4 regions of the Enterobacter sp. 6722112 genome follow, and region 2 is predicted to be linked to each of the others. Evidence: predicted binding sites of a transcription regulator. Region 2 holds the regulator's gene; each other region holds the start of a gene.
The links. Region 2 encodes CRP, which controls carbon source genes, mostly activating them, when cyclic AMP is high. Its sites were predicted from a motif close to ATGTGANNNNNNTCACAT; they were not measured.
Positions count from the first base shown of each region.

Region 1: garD (galactarate dehydratase) is a predicted target of CRP. The motif match lies at 1,811-1,828, and genes of this name have one in related genera.
Region 3: AC4OVU_RS14715 (CidA/LrgA family protein) is a predicted target of CRP. The motif match lies at 1,983-2,000, and genes of this name have one in related genera.
Region 4: AC4OVU_RS11040 (sugar transporter) is a predicted target of CRP. The motif match lies at 1,935-1,952, and genes of this name have one in related genera.

Region 1 covers NZ_JBZWGR010000007.1:3,680,633-3,684,845, reverse strand. The annotation lists gene garD (galactarate dehydratase) at 138-1,709, opposite strand; gene garL (2-dehydro-3-deoxyglucarate aldolase) at 2,077-2,847, shown strand; gene garR (2-hydroxy-3-oxopropionate reductase) at 2,869-3,759, shown strand; gene garK (glycerate 2-kinase) at 3,816-4,213, shown strand, end outside.
Region 2 covers NZ_JBZWGR010000007.1:3,902,782-3,906,994, forward strand. The annotation lists gene AC4OVU_RS20255 (phosphoribulokinase) at 1-516, shown strand, start outside; gene AC4OVU_RS20260 (OsmC family protein) at 602-1,006, opposite strand; gene crp (cAMP-activated global transcriptional regulator CRP) at 1,317-1,949, shown strand; gene AC4OVU_RS20270 (YccS/YhfK family putative transporter) at 2,007-4,094, shown strand; gene argD (bifunctional acetylornithine/succinyldiaminopimelate transaminase) at 4,091-4,213, opposite strand, start outside.
Region 3 covers NZ_JBZWGR010000007.1:2,771,222-2,775,434, reverse strand. The annotation lists gene cdd (cytidine deaminase) at 1-718, opposite strand, end outside; gene AC4OVU_RS14720 (CidB/LrgB family autolysis modulator) at 847-1,542, opposite strand; gene AC4OVU_RS14715 (CidA/LrgA family protein) at 1,539-1,934, opposite strand; gene dusC (tRNA dihydrouridine(16) synthase DusC) at 2,103-3,038, shown strand; gene yohP (small membrane protein YohP) at 3,083-3,166, opposite strand; gene mdtQ (multidrug resistance outer membrane protein MdtQ) at 3,370-4,213, shown strand, end outside.
Region 4 covers NZ_JBZWGR010000007.1:1,993,431-1,997,643, forward strand. The annotation lists gene AC4OVU_RS11035 (MarC family NAAT transporter) at 1-425, shown strand, start outside; gene AC4OVU_RS11040 (sugar transporter) at 663-1,859, opposite strand; gene AC4OVU_RS11045 (PhzF family phenazine biosynthesis protein) at 2,036-2,824, shown strand; partial or broken gene AC4OVU_RS11050 (PhzF family phenazine biosynthesis protein) at 2,847-3,372, shown strand; gene ptrR (putrescine utilization regulator PtrR) at 3,369-4,213, opposite strand, start outside.

The DNA.
Region 1 (4,213 bases), 220 kb from region 2:
CCTCTCCCTCAAGGGAGAGGGGGCCGTCTGTGCAGGCATTATTTTGTGGGGAACCCTCAGCCCCATAGGGGGGAGGGGACTGCCCGGTGCGGTTTTTTACCCTCTCCCCTGTGGGGAGAAGGCAGGATGAGGGGCCATCAGGTCACCGGCGCCGGGTTAAACACCGCCAGCGAGTTATGCAATCCCCATTGATCGGAGAAGGTTTTCTTCCGCCCGCTTGCCACATCCAGAATGAAGTGGAACAGCTTCCAGCCCACCTCTTCAATACTCTCTTCCCCGGTGGCGATGGTGCCCGCGTTGATATCCATTAAGTCATACCAGCGGTTTGCCAGCTCGGTGCGGGTCGCCATTTTGATCACCGGTACCGCCATCAGGCCGTACGGCGTGCCGCGCCCGGTGGTAAAGACCTGTACCGTAATGCCGGACGCCACCTGCTGGGTGCCGCACACGAAATCACTGGCAGGCGTTGCCGCATAGATCAGGCCGCGTTTGGTTGGTCGCTGGCCAGGGGAGAGCACTTCCACAATCGCGCTCTGGCCGGATTTGGCAATCGATCCGAGGGCCTTTTCCACCACGTTGGCCAGGCCGCCTTTCTTGTTACCCGGAGACGGGTTGGCGCTGCGGTCGGTTTTGCCCATGTCGAGATAGTTATCGTACCAGGCCATCTCCTCCAGCAGGCGTTTGCCCACCTCTTCGTTGACGGCGCGCGGCGTGAGCAGGTGGATAGCATCACGCACTTCGGTCACTTCGGAGAACATCACCGTGGCGCCGCAGCGCACGAACAGATCGGAGGCATAACCGACCGCCGGGTTAGCGGTGACGCCGGAAAACGCATCGCTGCCGCCACACTGTGTCCCAACGACCAGTTCAGAGGCCGGGCAGGTTTCACGCTGGCGTTTGTTCAGCTTCTCCAGATGGCGCTCTGCCACCTGTAAAATGTCGTCGATCATCGATCTGAAGCCGACATGGTGTTCATCCTGAAGACGCACAATACTGGCATCGTCAACCGGAATGGCTTTCACATCTTCCGTACCCTGCAACAGGCGTTCTGGCTGCAATTTTTCACAGCCGAGACCAATCACCATGACCTCACCGCCAAAGTTTGGGTTAAGGGCGATATTGTGAATCGTGCGGATCGGCACGACCGCTGCGGGCGCGTTGATCGCCACGCCGCAGCCGTACAGGTGGTTAAGACCCACCACGCCGTCAACGTTGGGGTATTTCGGTAGCAGATCGCGCTCAATAATTTTCACCACATAATCCACTACGCCCGCCACGCAATGCACGCTGGTGGTGATGCCAAGCAGGTTTTTGGTTCCCACGCTGCCATCCGCGTTGCGGTAACCTTCGAAGGTATAACCCTCCAGCGGAGGCAACGGCTCAGGGACGCGGGTAGCCAGCGGCAACGACTCCAGCGGCGGGGCGGTGGGCAGCTCAACCAGCGACTCCTCAATCCAGCTACCCTGCGGGATAGCGCGCACCGCATAGCCGATGACTTCGCCGTAGCGCACGATTTCGCCCTGCGCCGGGATATCGACCAGTGCGACTTTATGCCCCTGCGGAATGTGCTCAATCAGCTCCGGGCCATCCGGAAAGCGGGTGCCAGCTTTTAAGCCATTGTCGTTGACAATAATCGCCACGTTATCGGTATCGTGCACTTTTATATAGAACGCCGTCGGCGACGCCTGTCGAATTTCAATATCGGCCATTGTTCACTCTTCTCCAGCAAAATATCTGATACTAAATATAGCCAGATGGTTAATTGTTTCTTATTGAGGAAATAAAGAATGCCAGGAGAGGAAAGGTGAGAATGTGATCGCGATCGCTCCCGAACCACTAATCGTTGATTCTGTGCATCAGCGCCCACTGTGTTGGGCATATGCTCAAAATAGCGTGCTACTCCCGTTGGATAATTGAGCATTGAGACAATGTGCTGCCGGGTGGTGACGATTATACTGAATGACGATTTTATAACGCCAAAATTCAGTCAGGAAAATAAATATAACGCTGACGCTGAGTCGGAATAAATAAGAAAAGCTACTGGCTAAAACTGCGGAATTAAAAAAGGTATAAGTAATGAGTAACGACATCTTCCCGAATAAATTTAAAGCGGCCCTCGCGGCGCATCAGATTCAGATTGGCTGCTGGTCTGCGCTGGCCAACCCCATCAGCACCGAAGTGCTGGGCCTGGCCGGGTTCGACTGGCTGGTGCTGGACGGCGAACATGCGCCAAACGATATCAACACGTTTATTCCGCAGCTGATGGCGCTGAAAGGCAGCCACAGCGCGCCGGTGGTGCGTTTACCCACCAACGAGCCGGTGATCATCAAGCGTCTGCTGGATATCGGCTTCTACAACTTCCTGATCCCGTTTGTTGAAACGGAAGAAGAAGCGGTGCTGGCCGTGGCGGCGACCCGCTACCCACCGGAAGGGATCCGCGGCGTGTCCGTCTCGCACCGCGCCAACATGTTTGGCACCGTGCCGGACTATTTCGCTCAGTCCAACAAGAACATCACCATTCTGGTTCAGATCGAGAGCCAGCAGGGGGTCGATAACGTCGACGCTATTGCCGCGACGGAGGGGGTAGACGGCATTTTCGTCGGCCCGAGCGATCTGGCGGCCGCCTTTGGTCATCTGGGCAACGCCAGCCATCCGGACGTGCAGCGCGCAATTCAGCACATTTTTGCCCGTGCCAAAGCGCACGGTAAACCGTGCGGCATTCTGGCGCCAGTGGAAGCCGATGCCCGCCGCTACCTGGAGTGGGGCGCAACGTTTGTTGCCGTGGGCAGCGATCTCGGCGTATTCCGCGCCGCCACGCAGAAATTAGCGGACGCTTTTAAAAAATAACCATCATTGAGGAAACAGATTATGACGCTGAAAGTGGGTTTTATTGGCCTGGGTATCATGGGCAAACCAATGAGCAAAAACCTCATCAAAGCAGGTTACTCACTGGTGGTTTTAGATCGTAATTCAGACGCGGTGGCAGAGGTGATTGCGGCTGGCGCAGAAACGGCGACAACCGCAAAAGCGATTGCTGAGCAGTGCGACGTGATTATCACCATGCTGCCAAACTCCCCGCACGTGAAAGAGGTGGCGCTGGGTGAGAACGGCATTATCGACGGCGCGAAGCCGGGTCTGGTGGTGATCGACATGAGTTCTATCGCACCGCTGGCAAGCCGCGAAATCAGCGAGGCGCTGAAAGTGAAAGGTGTGGAGATGCTGGATGCGCCAGTCAGCGGCGGCGAACCGAAAGCCATCGACGGCACCTTGTCGGTGATGGTGGGGGGCGATAAAGCCGTGTTTGACAAATACTACGACCTGATGAAAGCCATGGCTGGCTCCGTGGTGCACACCGGTGAAATTGGCGCAGGCAACGTCACCAAGCTGGCAAACCAGGTGATTGTGGCGTTGAACATCGCGGCCATGTCCGAAGCGCTGACGCTGGCCACCAAAGCGGGAGTTAATCCGGATCTGGTCTATCAGGCCATTCGCGGTGGTCTGGCGGGCAGCACCGTGCTGGATGCCAAGGCGCCGATGGTGATGGATCGTAACTTCAGGCCGGGCTTCCGCATCGATCTGCACATTAAGGATCTGGCGAATGCGCTGGATACCTCCCACGGCGTGGGCGCGCAGTTGCCGCTGACTGCCGCCGTCATGGAGATGATGCAGGCGCTGCGTGCGGACGGTCTGGGCACCGCCGATCACAGCGCGTTAGCGTGCTATTACGAAAAACTGGCGAAGGTTGAAATTGCTCGCTAATGACGTCCTGCCCGGTGGCGTTACGCTTACCGGGCCTACGGCTCAGGCATACAACTATGAAAATCGTAATCGCGCCAGACTCTTATAAAGAAAGCCTGTCTGCCACCGAGGTGGCGCAGGCGATAGAAAAAGGATTTCGGGAAATTTTCCCCGACGCTCATTACGTGTCTGTTCCCGTTGCTGACGGCGGAGAAGGTACGGTTGAAGCGATGATCGCTGCGACGCAGGGCACCTGGCAGCAGGCTGTCGTCACCGGCCCGTTAGGGGAAAAGGTGAAGGCCAGTTGGGGGATCTCGGGCGACGGTACCACCGCGTTTATCGAGATGGCCGCCGCCAGCGGCCTGGTGCTTGTTCCTCCCGCGCAGCGTAACCCGCTGGTCACGACGTCGCGCGGGACGGGGGAGCTGATCCTCAGCGCGCTGGATAAAGGCGCGCGCAACATCATTATCGGTAT
Region 2 (4,213 bases):
CCGCTGCCGGAACCGACTGACGTGCTGTTTTACGAAGGATTGCACGGCGGCGTGGTGACGCCTCAGCACGACGTGGCGCGCCACGTGGATTTGCTGGTGGGGGTGGTGCCGATTGTTAACCTTGAGTGGATCCAGAAGCTGACGCGTGACATGAGCGAGCGCGGCCATTCGCGAGAGGCGGTCATGGACTCGGTGGTGCGCTCCATGGAAGATTACATCAACTTCCTGACGCCGCAGTTCTCCCGAACCCACATTAACTTCCAGCGCGTCCCCACCGTGGACACCTCTAACCCGTTCGCTGCAAAAAGCATCCCGTCGCTGGACGAGAGCTTTGTGGTGATCCACTTCCGCAACCTGGAAGGCATTGATTATCCCTGGCTGCTGGCGATGCTACAGGGTTCGTTTATTTCGCACATGAATACGTTAGTGGTACCGGGCGGAAAAATGGGGCTGGCAATGGAGCTGATCATGACACCGCTGGTGCAGCGGCTGATGGAAGGAAAGCAGATCGCGTGAATTGTTTTGCCCGGTGGCGCTGCGCTTACCGGGCCTACGGGCGTGCTTTTGTAGGGCGGGTCAGCGAAGCGCCACCCGCCAAAAATTAAGCCGCGATCACTTCATACGAATGGGTGATTTTTACCGCTTTCTCCAGCATTAACGCCACAGAGCAGTATTTTTCCGCAGACAGGTCAACCGCACGCGAGACCGCCGCGTCCTTCAGTTCTTTGCCGGTGACGATAAAGTGCAAATTAATATGCGTGAACAGGCGGGGCGCCTCTTCACGACGTTCCGACGTCAGCTTCACTTCACAATCGGTCACGTCATGACGGCCTTTTTGCAGGATCGACACCACGTCGATCGCACTGCATCCGCCTGCCGCCATCAGCACCATTTCCATTGGGCTTGGCGCTTTATCGCCGGAGTTGCCATCCATCAAAACCTGGTGCCCAGAAGCAGACTCGCCCAGGAACGTTAACCCTTCAACCCATTTCACACGCGCTTGCATATTCACTCACTCCAACGTTGCATTTTTTATGACAGATTACGTGTACGTTACATTTCTCGCAACGGAAGGCGACCTGCGTCATGCTGAAGCGAGACACCAGGAGACACGCGGCGAAAGCTATGCTAAAACACTCTGGATGCTACAGTAATACATTGACGTTACACATGTATGCAGAGGACATCAAACTTTACTGGCTGCGAAACGTTACGACAGCCGACTTCCCAGGTATGGGTAAGAATTCGATTGCAACCCCAGAGTCCGGATGCATCTTATGACTCTGGTGACAGCTTATAACAGAGGATAACAGCGCATGGTGCTTGGCAAACCGCAAACAGACCCGACTCTCGAATGGTTCTTGTCTCATTGCCACATTCATAAGTACCCATCAAAGAGCACGCTGATTCACCAGGGTGAAAAAGCGGAAACGTTGTATTACATCGTTAAAGGCTCGGTGGCCGTGCTGATCAAAGATGAAGAAGGGAAAGAGATGATCCTTTCTTATCTGAACCAGGGCGATTTTATCGGTGAACTGGGCCTGTTTGAAGAAGGCCAGGAACGTAGCGCCTGGGTTCGTGCAAAAACAGCATGTGAAGTGGCTGAAATTTCTTACAAGAAATTCCGTCAGCTGATTCAGGTCAACCCTGACATCCTGATGCGTCTTTCTTCCCAGATGGCACGCCGTCTGCAAGTGACCTCTGAGAAGGTGGGTAACCTCGCCTTCCTGGACGTGACCGGTCGTATCGCGCAGACGCTGTTGAACCTGGCGAAACAGCCAGACGCCATGACCCACCCTGACGGTATGCAAATTAAAATTACCCGTCAGGAAATCGGTCAGATCGTCGGCTGCTCCCGTGAAACAGTGGGCCGTATCCTGAAGATGCTGGAAGACCAGAACCTGATCTCTGCCCACGGTAAAACTATCGTGGTCTACGGAACCCGTTAATTTCGGTCAAACGGCGTGCCGCCGCAGGGTGGCACGCCGTTTTTGTCTCTACTCCTCATGTGGCGCAGGCTGATCTATCACCCGGAAGTTAACTACGCACTACGACAAACGCTGGTGCTGTGTCTTCCCGTGGCCGTGGGCCTGATCCTCGGACATCTTCAGCAAGGCCTGCTGTTTTCCCTCGTGCCCGCCTGCTGCAACATTGCCGGTCTGGATACGCCGCATAAACGCTTTTTTAAACGTCTGATTATTGGCGGCTGCCTGTTTGCCGGCTGTAGCCTTGCCGTACAACTTTTACTGGCCCGCGACATTCCTCTGCCGTTGATCCTGACCGTGCTGGCGATGACGCTCGGCGTCACCGCCGAAATCAGCTCGCTGCACGCCCGCCTGCTTCCCGCGTCGCTGATTGCCGCCATCTTCACCTTAAGCCTTGCGGGCAATATGCCGGTGTGGGAGCCATTGCTGATTTACGCCCTCGGCACGCTATGGTACGGGCTGTTTAACTGGTTCTGGTTCTGGCTGTGGCGGGAACAGCCGCTGCGCGAATCCCTGAGCCTGCTCTACGTGCAGCTTGCTGAATACTGCGAAGCAAAATACACCCTGCTCACTCAACATACCGACCCGGAAAAATCCCTGCCGCCGCTGCTGGCGCGCCAGCAAAAAGTGGTGGATCTGATCAGCCAGTGCTATCAGCAGTTGCACATGCTTGCCGCCAACAAAAATCATGAATACAAGCCGCTGCTGCGAACCTTCCAGGTCGGGCTGGATTTGCAGGAGCATATCTCCGTCAGCCTTCATAATCCGGAAGAGGTGCAAAAGCTGGTGGAGCGCAGCCATGCGGAAGCGGTGATCCGCTGGAACGCGCAGACCGTCGCGGCCCGCCTGCGGGTGCTGGCTGACGATATCCTCTATCACCGCTACCCGACGCGCTTTAACATGGACAAACAGCTCGGCGCGCTGGAAAAGATTGCGCGTCAGCACGCGGATAACCCGGTCGGGCAATTTGCTGCCTGGCATTTCAGCCGCATCGCCCGGGTGTTACGCACCCAGCGCCCGCTTTATGCCCGGGACCTGATGGCCGATAAGCAAAAACGGCTGCCGCTGCTGCCCGCGCTCAAAAGCTATCTATCACTGAAATCTTCCGCCCTGCGCAATGCCGCGCGGATCAGTGTGATGCTGAGCATCGCCAGCCTGATGGGAATGGCCCTGCACCTGCCGAAACCCTACTGGATCTTAATGACCGTGCTGTTTGTCACCCAGAACGGCTATGGCGCCACGCGGGTGCGCATTCTGCATCGGGCGGGCGGTACGATGGCGGGGCTGATTATCGCGGGCGTGACGCTGCACTTTCACGTGCCGGAAGGCTATACCCTGGCCGGTATGCTGGCGATCACGCTGGTGAGCTACCTGATCATCCGCAAAAACTACGGCTGGGCGATGGTGGGCTTTACGGTCACGGCGGTGTATACCCTGCAACTGCTCACGCTTAACGGGGAACAGTTTATTATTGCCCGGCTGGTCGATACGCTAATTGGCTGCCTGATCGCCTTTGGCGGCATGGTCTGGTTGTGGCCGCAGTGGCAAAGCGGGCTGCTGAGGCAGAACGCCCACGACGCGCTCGAAGCCGATCAGCAGGCCATTCGTCTTATTCTGAGCGATGACCCGCAGCCCTCTCCGCTGGCCTACGAGCGCATGAAGGTCAACCAGGCGCATAACGCCCTGTTCAACTCCCTTAACCAGGCCATGCAGGAGCCGGGCTTTAACGCGCACTATCTGGCTGACATGAAGCTGTGGGTCACGCACAGCCAGTTTATCGTCGAGCACATCAATGCCATGACGACGCTGGCGCGGGAGCACACGATGCTGACGCCGGATCTGGCGCAGCGCTATTTGCAGTCGTGTGAAATTGCGTTGCAGCGCTGTCAGCAGCGTCTGGAGTATGACGCGCCGGGCGAGTCAGGGGATTCGAACATTCTGGAAGCGCCGGAGACGCTGACCCATGGGCCGATGAGCACCCTGGAGCAGCATTTGCAGCGCGTGCTGGGGCATCTGAACACCATGCACACCATTTCGTCGGTGGCATGGCGTCAGCGCCCGCATCACGGGATTTGGTTAACGCGTCGGTTAAAACGAACCGCGTATTAGCCTCTGACGATCTTCGCGACCGCCGCGGCAAAACGGGTTAGTCCGTCTTCGATGTCTTTGTCTTCCACCACCAGCGATGGCGCAAAGCGCATCACGTCCGGCCCGGCATTGAGCACCAT
Region 3 (4,213 bases), 1.1 Mb from region 2:
GCGGAGGCAGCGTCGGGTTAAATGCGGCGTTCTCTGCATAGCTGCCGGTGAAGATGCGGCCGTCGCGGCACTGAAGGGCGACGCCGCTTGGAGATTTGCTGTAGGGCGTGTGGCTTTTATTGGCGGCGGCAATGGCCGCTTCGCTCAGCTCATCTCCCGAGAGCGCATAACCGTGGTCCTGCTCGTCCATCAGCAGGGTTTTGATCTCAAGATCTTTCGGGCCGAAAGCATCCGGCAGGTAATCACCCAGCGTATGCGGTGCGCGTCCTGGCAGGTTGATACGCAGTTCAAGACCGCTGTTCAGCTCATTCATAAACTGGCGGCAGTGGCCGCAAGGGGTATAGTTGACGGTGATGGCGCGCAGGGCTTTTTCGCCGCGCAGCCAGGCGTGACTGATGGCGCTCTGCTCCGCGTGGACGGTTTGCTGCATGGTCGCACCAAGAAACTCCATGTTTCCGCCGAAGTACCAGGTTCCGCTCACGCCGCGCGCAATTGCGCCTACGTTAAAATGGGAAAGGTCAGCGCGGGCGCAGGCAGCCGCAAGGGGCAGCAGGGCGAAAGCCAGCGCGTCTTCGTCCAGCTCCGTTGCCTGTTTAAGGGCCGTGACCTGATCTGCCGTCAGCAGGGCGGGGAAATGCGCATCCGCCAGAACCGGAGCCAGGGCTGATTGCAAATTCTCTGCAAGCTGAGAGAAAGCAGCTTGAAAACGTGGATGCATGACGTTGCCTCATCAAGGTTAATGGATCGGTAGTGTACGGAGCCGTACGGCCTTTATATGTGATCCAAATCTCATTATGTGTGCAACTTATGAAATGAAAATGAAATTTGCGCGACGCATCGCAAATTTTAGCCCATGACTGCCAGAATAATCGGGAAGATAAACGGCGCGACCAGGGAAGTGATAATCCCGCAGATCACCAGCGCCAGCGAGCTGAATGCCCCTTCCTGATAATCCAGTTCCGCGCAGCGTGCGGTGCCCAGCGCGTGCGAGGCGGTACCCATCGCCAGACCGCGTGCCGCTTTGGTCCGAATTTTCATGATATTCAGCAGCGTATGACCAAACACCGCGCCCAGGATACCGACGAAAATCACGCACACGGCGCTGATGGCCGGAATGCCCCCGATGCTGCCGCCCACGGCCATGGCAATCGGCGTGGTGACGGATTTAGGCAGGATAGAGGCGGCGATCTGCGGCGACGCGCCCATCAATAAGGCCACCGAGGTACCGGTGATCATCGCAACAAGGCTACCCACAAAGCAGATGGTAATGATGGATTTCCAGCGCGCGCGGATCTGATGCAGTTGCTCATATAAAGGAAACGCCAGCGCCACCACGGCAGGCTGCAACAAATCGTTGAGGATCCTGCTCCCGGCGAAGTAACGCTCATAAGGAATGCCGGTGAGCAGCAGAAAAGGAATAATCACCACCATGGCGACCAGCAGCGGGTTGAGCAACGGCATTTTGAAACGCACCGCAAGCTTACGCGCAGCAAAGAACACCACCAGGGTTAACGGCAGGGACCACCAGATATTCGCCATCATTTTTTTGTTTTCTCCCCGACGACCTTGCGTTCGCCATGCACAATGTGTGAACTCCAGCTGACGACCAGGAATACCACCAGCGTACTGATGGCGCAGGAGACCACAATCGGGCCGAACTGCGCTTTAAGCACATCGTAATACTGCATCACCCCAACGCCGATAGGCACAAAAAGCAGGGCCATATAGCGAATGAGAACGAAGCACCCCGGATTAACCCATTTCGCGGGCAGCACCTGTAATGCCAGTAGCACAAACAGGATCAGCATGCCGATAATGCTGCCGGGTATCGTAATCGGCAGCAGCGAAGCGATAAAAATGCCGGCGTACAGGCAGGCATAAATGAGGACGAAGGCGCGAAGGTATTGCCAGATAGTATTCAGTGATTTGCTCATGGTGAAAGTCCTTGCTGAGACGTATTCATCATACAATTAAACCTGAAAATGTGCCACGGATCACATCATGAATTTTGGGCATACCAGACATTCCGCAATGGAACGCCGGGCTTTCAACATACATAGAGAGCAGCTACTATAGCGCGTCTTTTTTCACAGGTACTCAGAATGCGTGTTTTACTGGCCCCGATGGAAGGTGTGCTCGACTCTCTCGTGCGCGAGCTGCTTACCGAGGTGAACGATTACGATCTCTGCGTGACGGAGTTTCTGCGCGTGGTCGATATGTTGCTGCCAGAAAAATCATTTTATCGTCTCTGCCCGGAACTGCATCGTCAGAGCCGCACTCCGTCCGGTACGCTGGTGCGCGTCCAGCTGCTCGGCCAGTATCCTGAGTGGCTGGCTGAAAACGCCGCCCGCGCGGTAGCGCTTGGTTCGTACGGCGTCGATCTTAACTGCGGCTGTCCGTCAAAGCTGGTCAACGGCAGCGGCGGGGGGGCGACGCTACTTAAAGATCCGGAGCTGATTTATCGCGGCGCAAAGGCCATGCGTGAGGCGGTGCCATCGCACCTGCCGGTGACGGTCAAAGTGCGTCTGGGATGGGACAGCGACGACAAGCAGTTTGAAATTGCTGACGCGGTGCAGCAGGCGGGCGCCACCGAGCTGGTGGTGCACGGGCGAACCAAAGAGGATGGTTATAAAGCCGAGCGCATTAACTGGCAGGCGATTGGCGAGATCCGCAAACGGCTTACGATCCCGGTGATTGCCAACGGCGAAATCTGGGATTACGAGAGCGCGCAGGCCTGCCTCAAAGAGACCGGCTGTAATGCCGTGATGATTGGCCGCGGTGCGCTGAACGTGCCGAACCTCAGCCGGGTGGTGAAATATAATGAGCCGCGGATGCCGTGGGCGGATGTGGTGAAACTACTGCAAAAATACACGCGGCTGGAAAAGCAAGGCGATACCGGCTTGTATCACGTCGCGCGCATTAAGCAGTGGCTGAGTTATTTGCGTAAAGAGTACGACGACGCGCTGGGATTATTTCAGGAGATCCGTACGCTACAGACGTCTGCGGATATTGCCCGGGTGATCCAGTCAAAATCCTGAGCGAAGTGTGAAGAGCTTGCCCGGCGCGGAGCCGGGCAGCAGAATCAGAAAATCATCTTGAATACGCCGGTTACCACCAGCAGCCCTATCAGAAATATAATCAAAATAACCCACAATAATATTTTCATTCGCCTCTCCTGCGTATGTCTGTCGAAGTAAGTGTAGCAGCCAATTCATAATTAGCATGAATACATGAAATTAAATCATTGTCTTGGAGAATAAATTTCCGGATATGAAAATGTATAACAATATGCAGATTGCCACGCGTTACTAAAAAACGGAACGTCAGTAAGCGTAAGTTGCGCCTTTATTTTTTTGAGTTCATGGCGTAATGAAACGTTCTCTTACTTTATCTCTGAGTGCTCCTCTTGTTTTTATGCTGGCCGCCTGCGCGCCGGAACATGCCACGGTGTCTCCAGTAAAAACGCAAGCCGCCGCCGCAGCTGTAAATACCCAACTGCGTCATGCCGACTGGCCAAAAAGCGAATGGTGGAAAGACTTTAACGACCCCCAGCTCAACGCGCTGATCGACAAAGCGCTGGAGGATGCGGCGGATATGCAAATTGCCCGTCAGCGTATCACCCTGGCGGAAGCACAGGCGAAAGCCGCTGTCGCTGCTGAGGGTCCACAGCTGGATTTTTCCGCAGATGTTGAACGGCAAAAAATGTCGGCAGAGGGGCTGATGGGTCCATTTGCGCTGACCGATCCGGCGGCGGGGACAACCGGCCCCTGGTACACCAACGGCACCTTTGGTCTGACGGCGGGTTGGGATCTGGATTTATGGGGTAAAAACCGCGCCCAAATTGAGGCCCGCATCGGTCAGGTGAATGCGCAAAAAGCGGAGCTGGAGCAGACCCGCCAGCTGCTCGCCAGCAGCGTCGCGCGGCTGTACTGGGACTGGCAGACCGAGGCCGCGGTGGGTGACGTACTCGCGCAAATCAAACGGGAGCAGGAAAATATCATCGGTGCCGATCGTGAGCTTTATCAGCACGGCATTACCTCCTCGGTGGAAGGCGTTGAAACGGATATTAATGCCAGCAAAACCGATGAACAGCTCGCTGACGTGCACGGCAAAATGAAGGTCATTGAGGCGCGTCTGAATGCGTTGACCCATACCCCTTCAGTCACGCTCGCCCGGCATGCCTTACCTGACGCAGAGGCGTCGTTGCCATCAA
Region 4 (4,213 bases), 1.9 Mb from region 2:
GGCTGATTGTGGCCTTTATTGGTTTCCGGATGCTGTTCCCGGCGCATAAAGCGCACGAATCCCCGGAAGCCAAAAGCAAATCGGAGGAGCTTGAAAGCGAACCGAGCGCCAACATCGCGTTTGTGCCGTTAGCCATGCCGAGCACGGCGGGGCCGGGGACGATTGCGATGATCATCAGTTCCGCCTCAACGGTGCGTGATGGGTCGACATTTCCGCACTGGGTTATCACCGTTGCGCCGCCGATCATTTTTGCGCTTATCGCCATTATCGTCTGGGGGTCATTGCGCAGCTCCGGCGCGATTATGCGCTGGGTGGGTAAGGGGGGGATTGAAGCTATCTCCCGACTGATGGGTTTTCTGCTGGTCTGTATGGGCGTGCAGTTTATTATTAACGGCGTGCTGGAGATTGTTAAGACGTATCATTGAGAACGTTGCCGGGTGGCGGCTTCGCCTTACCCGGCCTACTCGCAATGGATATAATTCTTATGAATATAAAGCGATGCGTCTTCTGCAACCACTCCTCTGGCAACGAGAATCGGTATCTATGATTGTCAGACCAAAATGACAGATGAAAGATTCCGTTATCTTGGCGGTGATGAAGAACACGGATATTAATGCTTCGTAGGCCGGGTAAGGCGAAGCCGCCACCCGGCATAACAAACGTCAACCGTGGCTGGTCTGTTCTTCCATCGCGACCGGCCATTTACGGAAGATAAGCACCGACCAGATCAGCGCGATCAGCGCCGGAATCGCCCCGAGATAACCAATGGCCGACATCGATACATGCAGGCTGATCTGATTTCCCACCAGCGCACCGGCTCCAATCCCCAGATTAAAAATCCCGGAGAAGAGCGACATCGCTACGTCCGTGGCGTCCGGGGCCAGGGCCAGCACTTTGACCTGCATTCCCAGACCAATAATCATGATTGCCACGCCCCAGAACAGACTGAGGATCGCCAGATGACTCTCGCTGCCTGCCGCAGGCATCAGTAACAGCAGGCATGCCAGCAGCAGACCAATCGCACTGCTTACCAGCGCAGACGCGTGCTTATTGCCCAGCTTCCCGAACAGGATGCTGCCGATAATCCCCGCGCCGCCCAGGATCAGCAGCAGAACGGTGGCAAAGTTAGCGCTAAAGCCCGCCACAACCTGAACAAACGGCTCAATATAGCTGTAGGCCGTGTAATGGGCGGTCACAACAATCACGGTCAGCAGATAGATGCTCATCAGCGCCGGTCGACGCATCAGCAGCGGCAGACTTTTCAGCGAGCCGGAGTGTTCGCTGGGCAGTTTTGGCAGCAGTTTGATCAGACACACCAGGGTGATCAGCGCCCCCATGCCGATGGCAAAGAAGGTGGTGCGCCAGCCGAAGTATTGTCCCACAATGCGCCCGATCGGCAGGCCTAACACCATCGCCAGCGCCGTTCCGGTGGCAATCAGGCTCAGCGCCTGGGCGCGTTTTCCCGCCGGAGCCAGACGAATGGCGAGGGACGCGGTGATCGACCAGAAAACGGCATGGGCAAACGCGATGCCGACGCGGCTGATGACCAGCACGGTAAAGTTCCATGCCATAAATGACAGCACATGGCTGGCAATGAACACCACAAACAGCCCAATAAGCAGCTTACGACGTTCCATCTGGCTGGTCAGCAGCATAAACGGCAGCGACATCAGCGCCACCACCCATGCATAGATGGTCAGCATAATGCCAACCTGTGCCGTTTCCATATGGAAGCTGGCGGCGATGTCGGACAACAGCCCAACCGGAACAAATTCCGTGGTGTTGAAAATAAACGCGGCGATGGCGAGCGTGACCACGCGTAGCCACGCGACTCTGCGGGAAACCGTGTGTGTTGTCATAGGGATATCTGGGATTCGTTGCCTGAAAGATGAGGAGACGATCTTAAAGCCTTAAACGGCGAAAACTCAACCGTTATGTGATGTGAATCACAAAATTTACCTTCATGCAGCGGTAGCGAACGGGGTTGTTTTCATCGAAGATAAAGAACAACACAACAAAAACAGGCGGTAACACGATGCAGGAGATTGATTTTTATCTGGTAGATGCGTTCAGCGCGTCCTCCTTTGGCGGCAACCCGGCGGTGGTGTGCCCGCTCGACGCATGGCTACCGGATGAGACGTTACTGCGGATGGCACAACAGCATAACCAGTCAGAAACCGCGTTTTTTGTGTGTACCAAAGGGGGGATCGAGTTGCGCTGGTTCACCACGCTCACCGAGGTTAATCTCTGTGGTCACGCGACGCTTGCCGCGGCGTATGTACTGTTTCACGAACTGGATTATCCGGACTCACGCCTTCGTTTTGACACCGCCTCTGGTCGCCTGACCGTCAGTCGTGAAGGTGACTGGATGACGCTGGACTTCCCGGCCTGCCCGACGCAGGCACAGACGCCGCCACCGGGGATGCTCACCGCACTCGGTATCAGCCACTACGTCGAGGCGCGAAAAGGCCGCGCCTGGGTGCTGATACTGGAAAGCCGAGAGCAGGTTGAAGCCCTTAATCCGGATTTCTCCGCCATGACGCCGGGCGAGCATAAAGTGGCCGTCACTGCCCGGGACGAGGGGGAATACGACTTTGTCAGCCGTTTCTTCTCGCCAGGCGTGGCCGTGCCGGAAGATCCTGTCACCGGCTCCGCGCACACCATGCTGATCCCGTACTGGAGTGAACGGCTTGGCAAAACACAGATGTTTGCCCGCCAGGTTTCTGCCCGTGGTGGCGACGTACGCTGCGAACTCAAGGGCGACCGCGTGCGGATGGGCGGGCAGGCGGCACTGTATCTGAAGGGCACAGTATTTCTGCGCTGAACAAATCTAAGAGGAACCAACGATGCAGGAAATTGATTTTTATCTGGTAGATGCCTTCAGCGACAGGGCGTTCGGCGGCAATGCGGCGGCGGTGTGTCCGCTGGAAGCGTGGCTGCCGGATGAGACGCTGCTGAAGATGGCGAAGCAGCATAATCAGTCAGAGACGGCGTTCTTTGTCCGAACGGATAACGGGTTTGAACTGCGCTGGTTTACCACGCAGGATGAAATTAACCTCTGCGGCCATGCTCCCGCTCGGGAAAATGGTCTGCGTTACGGCGCCGGGGGATGAGTATGATTTCGTCAGCCGCTTCTTCTGCCCGGGGGAAGGGGTGCCGGAAGATCCGGTGACGGGATCAGCTCACAGCATGCTGATCCCGTACTGGAGCGAAAAGCTTGGTAAAACGCAGATGTCGGCCCGCCAGGTCTCCCTGCGCGGCGGGGATCTGCGCTGCGAGCTGAAAGGCGACCGCGTGCTGATTGGCGGGCAGGCCACGCTGTATATGAAGGGAAAAATTTTCCTTCGACTCCAGGACTACGTTCAACATTAACAACTGGGCGCTGGTGGCTGACGCTCGTTCAGCAGCGCGATAAACGCCTCAAGCTGGCGGGTCATCGCCCCACGTCGCCACACCAGCCAGGTGGTGAGCCAGCGCCAGTTTTCCGCCAGCGGCCACGCCGCCACCTGATGATGGCCCGGCATGCTCTCCAGCATGGAGCGGGGCATCAGCGCAATGCCTGCCCCGGCAATCACGCAGGCGAGCATCCCGTGATAGGACTCCATCTCATGGATCCTTCCCGGCGTGACGCGGTCGGCATGGAACCAGCTCTCCAGATGACGCCGGTAAGAACAGTTGGCGCGAAAGGCATACACGTCGCTGCCGCTCACCTGCGTGGCTTTTGATACTTCTGCGTGACCCGCAGGGGTGACCAGCATCATCTCTTCCCGGTAAACCGGCATCCCTTCCAGTTCCGGGTGCGAGAGCGGCCCGTCGACAAAGGTGGCGCTGAGCGTCCCCTCAAGCACGCCGTCAATCATCGTACCGGAAGGTCCGGTGGACAACGCAAACTGAATGCGCGGATAGCGCTGGTTAAACCGCGCCAGACTTTCCGGAATGCGTACGGCGGCGGTACTTTCCAGCGCGCCGAGCGAGAATAATCCCTGCGGTTCATCCCCGGCGACGACCATTCGCGCTTCGTCAACCAGCGCCAGGATCTGCTTGCTGTAGCGCAAAAAATTGTGCCCGGCGGGGGAAAGCCGCAGGCGCTGATTCTCGCGAATAAACAGTTCCACGCCGAGATCCGCTTCTAGCTGTCGGATGCGGGTGGTGAGGTTTGACGGCACCCGGTGTACCTTCTGCGCCGCCTGGGTAATGCTGCCGGTCAGTGCGA